Regions from separate parts of the Selenomonas sp. genome, predicted to be linked through region 2. Evidence: riboswitches for the same ligand, from Rfam matches in the RefSeq annotation. Region 2 holds a riboswitch; the other holds the start of a gene.
What was found. Region 2 has a riboswitch for cobalamin ahead of nikB (nickel ABC transporter permease). Riboswitches for the same ligand answer to the same signal wherever they lie in the genome.

Region 1: another riboswitch for cobalamin. It lies ahead of ACO5Z0_RS07050 (TonB-dependent receptor plug domain-containing protein); the one in region 2 lies ahead of nikB (nickel ABC transporter permease).

The regions. Positions count from the first base shown of each region.
Region 1 covers NZ_DBHIUY010000006.1:133,282-136,699, reverse strand. Annotated here, with positions in the region: gene ACO5Z0_RS07055 (TIM barrel protein) at 165-1,139, shown strand; cobalamin riboswitch at 1,259-1,460, shown strand; gene ACO5Z0_RS07050 (TonB-dependent receptor plug domain-containing protein) at 1,689-3,418, shown strand, end outside.
Region 2 covers NZ_DBHIUY010000011.1:53,979-57,396, forward strand. Annotated here, with positions in the region: gene nikC (nickel transporter permease) at 1-595, opposite strand, end outside; gene nikB (nickel ABC transporter permease) at 595-1,536, opposite strand; cobalamin riboswitch at 1,774-2,023, opposite strand; gene ACO5Z0_RS10100 (lysylphosphatidylglycerol synthase transmembrane domain-containing protein) at 2,141-3,142, opposite strand; gene folE2 (GTP cyclohydrolase FolE2) at 3,179-3,418, opposite strand, start outside.

The DNA of each region.
Region 1 (3,418 bases), on a different contig from region 2:
CTACCAAAGTTTGGCAGAACGATGCGACAGTGAACTTGCAATCTTCTCGGAGCCTTTTCGTTCCATCCGCTTGCTTGACGGTGGATATTCGGCTATGATAGACTAAAACAGTATGTTTTTCAAAATGTAGAAACTTTTTAGACGATAATGGATTAGGGGATTTTATGCTGGAACTGGTGAATATATCGAATGCAGGGTGCGATATAGAGAACTTGCTGCAAAATAAAACGGAAGCTCTCCATGAATTCATTGAGCGATACAGACTCGACGGCATCGAGTTCATGCTTTGTGCGCCGTGGGATCGGACGATGTATCCGCCTGCGTATATCAAGGGCGTACATCTCCTTTTCTGGCCGTCGTGGCTGGATTTTTGGCGTGGGGATAAAGCTGCGCTCCTTGCAGAGTTCGGCACGGAGGAAAATATCCGCGCCTACTACGGCTCTCTTGATGTTGATGACTGGGTGGAAGGCTGGAAAAAGAATCTGCGCCAAGCGGCGACTTGTCGGCCGCAGTACCTCGTCTTTCATGTCGCGCACAATGTGACATCGGAGATGTATACGCGCGAATTCTCTCATACCGATGAGGAAGTCGTCGAAGGGACGATCGAGCTGGTCAACGAGATCGCAGCTGAGATACCGCAGGGCGTGCGTCTGCTCTTTGAAAATCTCTGGTGGCCGGGGCTGACCTTTCAAAAGCCGCAGCTCGCAAGTGCCCTTTTGGAGCGCGTTTCCTATGCGGATACGGGCTTCATGCTCGACGTCGGGCATCTGATGAATACGAATGTGGCGCTTACGAGTGAAGAAGACGGCGCGCGCTATGTGAAGGAGACATATCGAAATCTTGGCGAACTGGGCAAGCGCGTTTATGGCGTGCATCTTCATCAATCGCTTTCGGGCAGCTATACGAAGCGCATGATGCGTGAACATGCGGGAGAGCATCGCAGCCTGCCTTGGCAGGAAGCTATGGAATACGTCCTGCAAGTCGATCGCCATCAGCCGTTTCAGACGAATGCGGCGCGGCGCATCATCGACCTCATCAAACCGGATTACCTCGTACACGAATTCATACAGCGCTCGCGCACCGATTGGGAAGAAAAGCTGCAGATACAGCAAAAAGCTCTGCGGAGTACGATTTCATAGAGATTGAATGTGTCGGTGGTTCCTTAAAGATCAGAGGTGCATACATTCATAGATTCTGATATTCCTACTTGACAAGAGCATCGTTCAATGCTACGCTATCTTTCGGAAACCAGCAAAATTTCATACAGCTTGGATCAGGTGTCGCAAGACTTAATAGGGAATACGGTATATGCCGGAGCGGTCCCGCCACTGTAGCAGCGAGCCGGTCTGCACGAGAAAATCTTTGTGTTTCTTGAGATGTCACTGAGGAATCGATCCTTGGGAAGGCGCAGACAGGTGATGAACTGGAGCCAGGAGAACTGCCTGATCGACAATCACCATTTGACCTGCGAGTGATGGGAAGGGGATTTTCGGCAGCGCATTTGCCTTTGGGTAAAGTGGCTTTTGCGGTGCCTTTGTGATAAGAGTACGCCCTTTCTGCGATGCAGGGAGGGCTTTTTTGTATGGAAATGTGAATGGGTGCCGTTCTCGGTATTTATCCGTCGATGAAGTAAGGGCGGCGGCTGAATATAAATTTGTCTGCGGGCAGAATTTTAGGAGGAGATTGAAATGGGAAGAACAGGGTCGAGGAAGAAACTCGGCGCGACGGTGGCGGCGGCGCTTACGTTCGCTGCTTTGTATCCTGCGGGGGGGCAAGTGTTTGCCGCAGAAGCGGAGTCGACGCAGGATGCCGTATCGGAGCATTCGCTCGACGAGACGGTCGTCACGGCGACGCGCACGCCGGTACAGGAGCTCAAGGCGAATGCAAATATCACGGTCATCACGGGAAAGGATATCGAAAAGCGCCACTATACGGATCTGACGCAGGCTCTGCGCGATGTCCCGGGCGTTACGGTCAATCAGTATGCGCCGGCAGGGTATAATAACAGCACAAAGTTCTATATCAATGGCTCGGAAGATGTTGTTGTTCTCATTGATGGTGTGAAGCAGAATTATGCAGGTGGCTTTGCGGCGTCACTGGCATCGGCGATGAAAGATCTCAGCGGTATCGATCGCATCGAGGTGCTGCGTGGCTCGGCATCAACGCTTTACGGCTCGGATGCCAAGGGCGGCGTCATCAACATCATCACGAAGAAGGCGAAGAATGCGAAAGCGACGGTTGAGGCGGCTTATGGCAGCTTCGGCAAGCAGCTCTATAGCGTTGCTTACGAGGGCAGCGAGAACGGTCTTGATTGGCGGCTCAAGTATCAGAAGGACAAGAGCAACGACTTCAAAGACGGGCATGGCAATGAAGTTCCTTCAGGACTCGACGCCGATTCCATCAACATCCACCTCGGCAAAGATCTCAGCAAGGCTTCATACCTTGTGCTCAACCTGCGCAGTTACAAGGATGGAGACCGCTATCAAGCGCTGTATGAAAAGCAGCAGGGATTGAGACAGAATCGAGGACGCTACGATCATTTTGATGTAGACTTGATCTGGAATGCGAAGATTGACGATACCTCGAAGAATCAGATGGTCCTTTCCCGCAGCCGCTATAATTATAATATCTTCACCTATGGTACATGGACGCCGTTAGGCGCAAGCTACGAGATGGACGTCTACAGCTGGAAGTTCAGTGACCAGTATGATAAGCGTCTCGGCGATCATCTCCTGACAACCGGCGTGGATTTCACGTATGACGATACGTCGATTTGGAACAGAGGAAGAGTGAGCATTGACGGGAGATCCCTCGTGAATCGTTCCGTCTATCTGCAAGATCAGTGGAACATCACGCCTGCACTCAAGCTCATCGGCGGCATTCGCTACGACAGCAATTCGGCTTTCGGCAGCCATACAAGTCCGAGCGTGAGCCTCGGCTATGATATTACGCCTAGAACTCATGCCTATGTAGCCTATACCGAGTATTTCCTGACCCCAACACCGAATCAACTCTATGCACCGACATATGGCAATCCGAACCTCAAGCCCGAGTCCGGCGATACGCGGGAGATCGGTATTGCGCATGATTTTGGCAAAGGACTGAATGTTGCAGCGCACTACTATTGGCGTCATTCCAAGGATCGCATCGGCTATCATCCCGTGACATATGTAAATATCAACGTCGGCGATGAGGATGCACATGGCTGGGATATGCAGCTTGCGAAGCGCTTTGACTCACATGTGAGTGCACGCCTTGGCTATACGAACACGCATGTTGGTAAAAACGAACAGCGCGGCGTCAATGTCGATGGTTATTTGCCGACGCATCAGTGGAATATCGGTGTGGATTACAAGAATCGGAGATTCGACGCATCTTTAATGGCACGCGCCATGATCGACCGCCCGGGTCCCGTAAA
Region 2 (3,418 bases):
AGCCGATATCCGTCGCCGCCGTCAAGATGATCGTCGGCAGAAGATTCGGCGCGATGTGACGCCAAATGATCATCGACGTGCGCGTGCCGTTCGTGACGGCTGCCGCGAGGAAGTCCTGCTGTGCCAGCTTGAGCGTCAAGCTGCGCGCCAGTCGCGCGTACCTCGTCCAGCCGACGGCGGAAAGCGCCAAGATTGTGTTCGCGATGCTGCCGCCGAGCATACCGGCGATGGCGATGGCGAGCACAATGCCCGGGAAAGCCAGCACCATGTCCGTGAAGCGCATGAGCAAGGTGTCGACCTTGCCGCCGACAAAGCCGGCAATGATGCCGACGAGCGTGCCGACGACGGACATGATGAAGACGATGCCGAGCGCCATAGCGATGGAAATCCTCATGCCGTAAAGGATGCGCGTGAAAGAATCCCTGCCGAGCTTGTCCGTGCCAAAGAGATGCTCTGCGGACGGCGGCAGAAGCGACATCTGCATCGAGGACGTATACGGGTCATACGGCGCCAGATACGGCGCGACGACCGCTGCCAAAATGAGCAGAACGACCAAGACTGAATAAAGATAGAAAAGTTTCCTGTCCTTTGCCATCAGCGTCCCCCTCTCTTCAAGCGCGGATCAAGCTGCGCGTAAGAAATATCGACGAGAAGGTTGATGAGCATGTAGAGTATGGCGATCCACAGCACGAACCCCTGCACCAGCGGATAGTCGCGCATCTCGATCGCATGGACGGCCATCTTGCCGAGTCCCGGCCACGAGAATACCATCTCGATGACGGCTACGCCGCCCAAGAGCCAGCCGACAGCAAGCCCCAAGAGCGTCACGAGCGGCAGGCAGGCGTTCGGCAGCACATGACGCCAAAGGATGCGCTGCATGGAAAGACCGCGCGCCTTCGCGCCGATCACATAGTCCTGTCCCAGCTCTTCGAGGACAGCCGTGCGCACCTGCCGCGTATACTTCGCCGACATCACGATGGCAAGTGTGAAGGCAGGAAGCACGATGCCGCGCAGCGTAACATCGCCGCCCGCAATCGGAAAGATGTGCAGCTTCAGTCCAAAGATGTAAAGCAGCACAAGCCCAATCCAAAAGCCCGGCATCGAGACGCCGAAGAACGACAGCACGCGGATCACATAGTCAATCCAGCGGTTGCGGTAAAGGGCTGCGACGATGCCCAACGGCAGGGAGATCAAGACCGTCATGGCAGTCGCAGCTACGGCGAGCGCCAGCGTGCCCGGCAGGCACTGCATGAGCTTGTCGAACACGGGGATCTTCGCCGAATATGAGCGTCCCATGTCGCCGTGCAGCACGCCGCCCAGCCATCTCCCATACTGCACGAGAAACGGCTGATCCAAGCCGAGTTCCTTTCGCGTCGCGTCAATCGTTTCCTGTGACACGACGGAATCGCCGACCTCCAAGAGCATTTCCGCAGGATCGCCCGGCGAGAGATACGTCAGGCTGAATGTCAGAAAGCTCACGCCGAAGAGCGTGATGAGCATCTGACACAGGCGGCGTATCAATTCTTTTCCTTTCAATGCAATACCTCATCTCCTTACAAAATCAAAAATTACTCCTGCAAAATCCTCCCGAAATCTCAGCGAAGGATTTTTATTCAGAAACGCAGATCTTGCGGCGTTTCCATAAGAAAACCGCACGTCTGTCAACTGACGACAAGACGTGCGGTACTTCTTGCAAAGCGTAGAATACCAGCGGCATATCTCCACATAGGAAACACACCTCGGCATTCATCTCCCTATCTCTCGTAAGTCAAACAATGAATCTTATCATAAGCAGGCTTTCTGGCTCTCGGATCATCGTTTGTTTCCGTCTTCCCAGGATTTCTCCCAGTGACATTTCAGGAAGCGCTGATCATTCAGCACTTTCATAAGAAACAGCGATTTCAACGTTTCCCTTGGAAACAAATTCCCCGATTACAGCTGCGGGACAGCATGGGCATCTCACCCATTTTCCTCTCATCGCTCGCCAATATAAATCGGCGACACTTATGACGTATGTATGAAATTTTAACAGACAACTTCTACTAATGATTATATAACAAAACCCCTAATATAGCAAGCATAAAGGGACGGTCTTATATAAGGGAAATATTTCCTCATGTGTAAATATAGACCAATCCCCCTACCCCTCGACTGAATCATCTATCTGGCGGTGCAGGAAATTCTTGCCAAAGACCTTGATCGTATAATAAAAACCGATGAAAAACGGAATATATTCGGCGATCAGCCGCCAGCAAACAGCGAGGACGCCGACGGTGCCTGCGGGCACAGAATCGGCGAAAAGCAAGACGAAGCCGCCCTCTGCTACGCCGGAACCGCCCGGCGTCGGCGTGAAATAAAGCAGCATGTTGAGGAAGATCATACGCCCCATGACCGTGTACCAATCCGCCTCTGTCACGCCAAGACCCAAGAGCAGACACGGAACGATGGCATAGATGAACATAAGACTCAGCCCCGACTCAAAGAAGATGCGCACCATACTTTTTGGTGATGAAGCGAGGAGATGCACGCCTGTCTTGAGATCGCGGTAAAATGCCAAGAGCTTCTTGCCCCGCTTTGCGCGCATACGCTTTGTCAGACGCAAAACGATGTAGTCGAGCGCATTTGCGCGGAAAGCAAGCACGATGAGCACGATGACGACGAAGGCAGTGACGGAGATCAGCATGAGCGTATGATTGTCCACGCCGGGCAAGATTCCCGCATCATGCAGAAAGATCAGCGGCATACAACAGATGAGAAAGAGGATCGACACCAAGGTTCGCACGATGACGAGAACTGTCGCCTTTCCCGCCGGCACGCCTGCATGGCGCAGAAACATGAGCTGCGCCACGGCGCCGCCCGTCGCCCCCGGCGTCAAAAGCGCAAGGAAATAGTTGCCGAACACCACCTGCACCGCCTGCCCCAGAGTGATATGTTCACCCGAAATTTTCACGAGGTGCATGAGGCGCGTGCCGTCAAGCGTGAGTCCCAAACTCACACAAAAAAGCGCAAGGACGATGGACCACGGCTGAAACGCGGTAAGATTTGTCAGCGTATGAATATCGACCGTCGAGTAGATGACGGCGCCCGAGATGATAAAAACAAGCAGCAGCGGTATGACAAAACGCTTGAAGAACACTTTCACCGGACACCTCCTCTCAGGAATCTCGCCGCAGCAGCTTCAGATCTTTTGTGTTTTGCAGGAGATCTGCATCGCATCCCCCACATATTCCTCATGACTGGCGTAGGCGCTGTGGTTATGAATGGATTCAAAATTTTCACAGGCGATGGAGAACCAAAAAATCTCGGGCAGCGACCGCAATGCAAGCACGACATCGCGTAGGATGTCCTCAACAAATTTCGGCTGCTCGTATGCTTTTTCCGTTACATACTTTTCATCTTCACGCTTCAAGAGCGGATA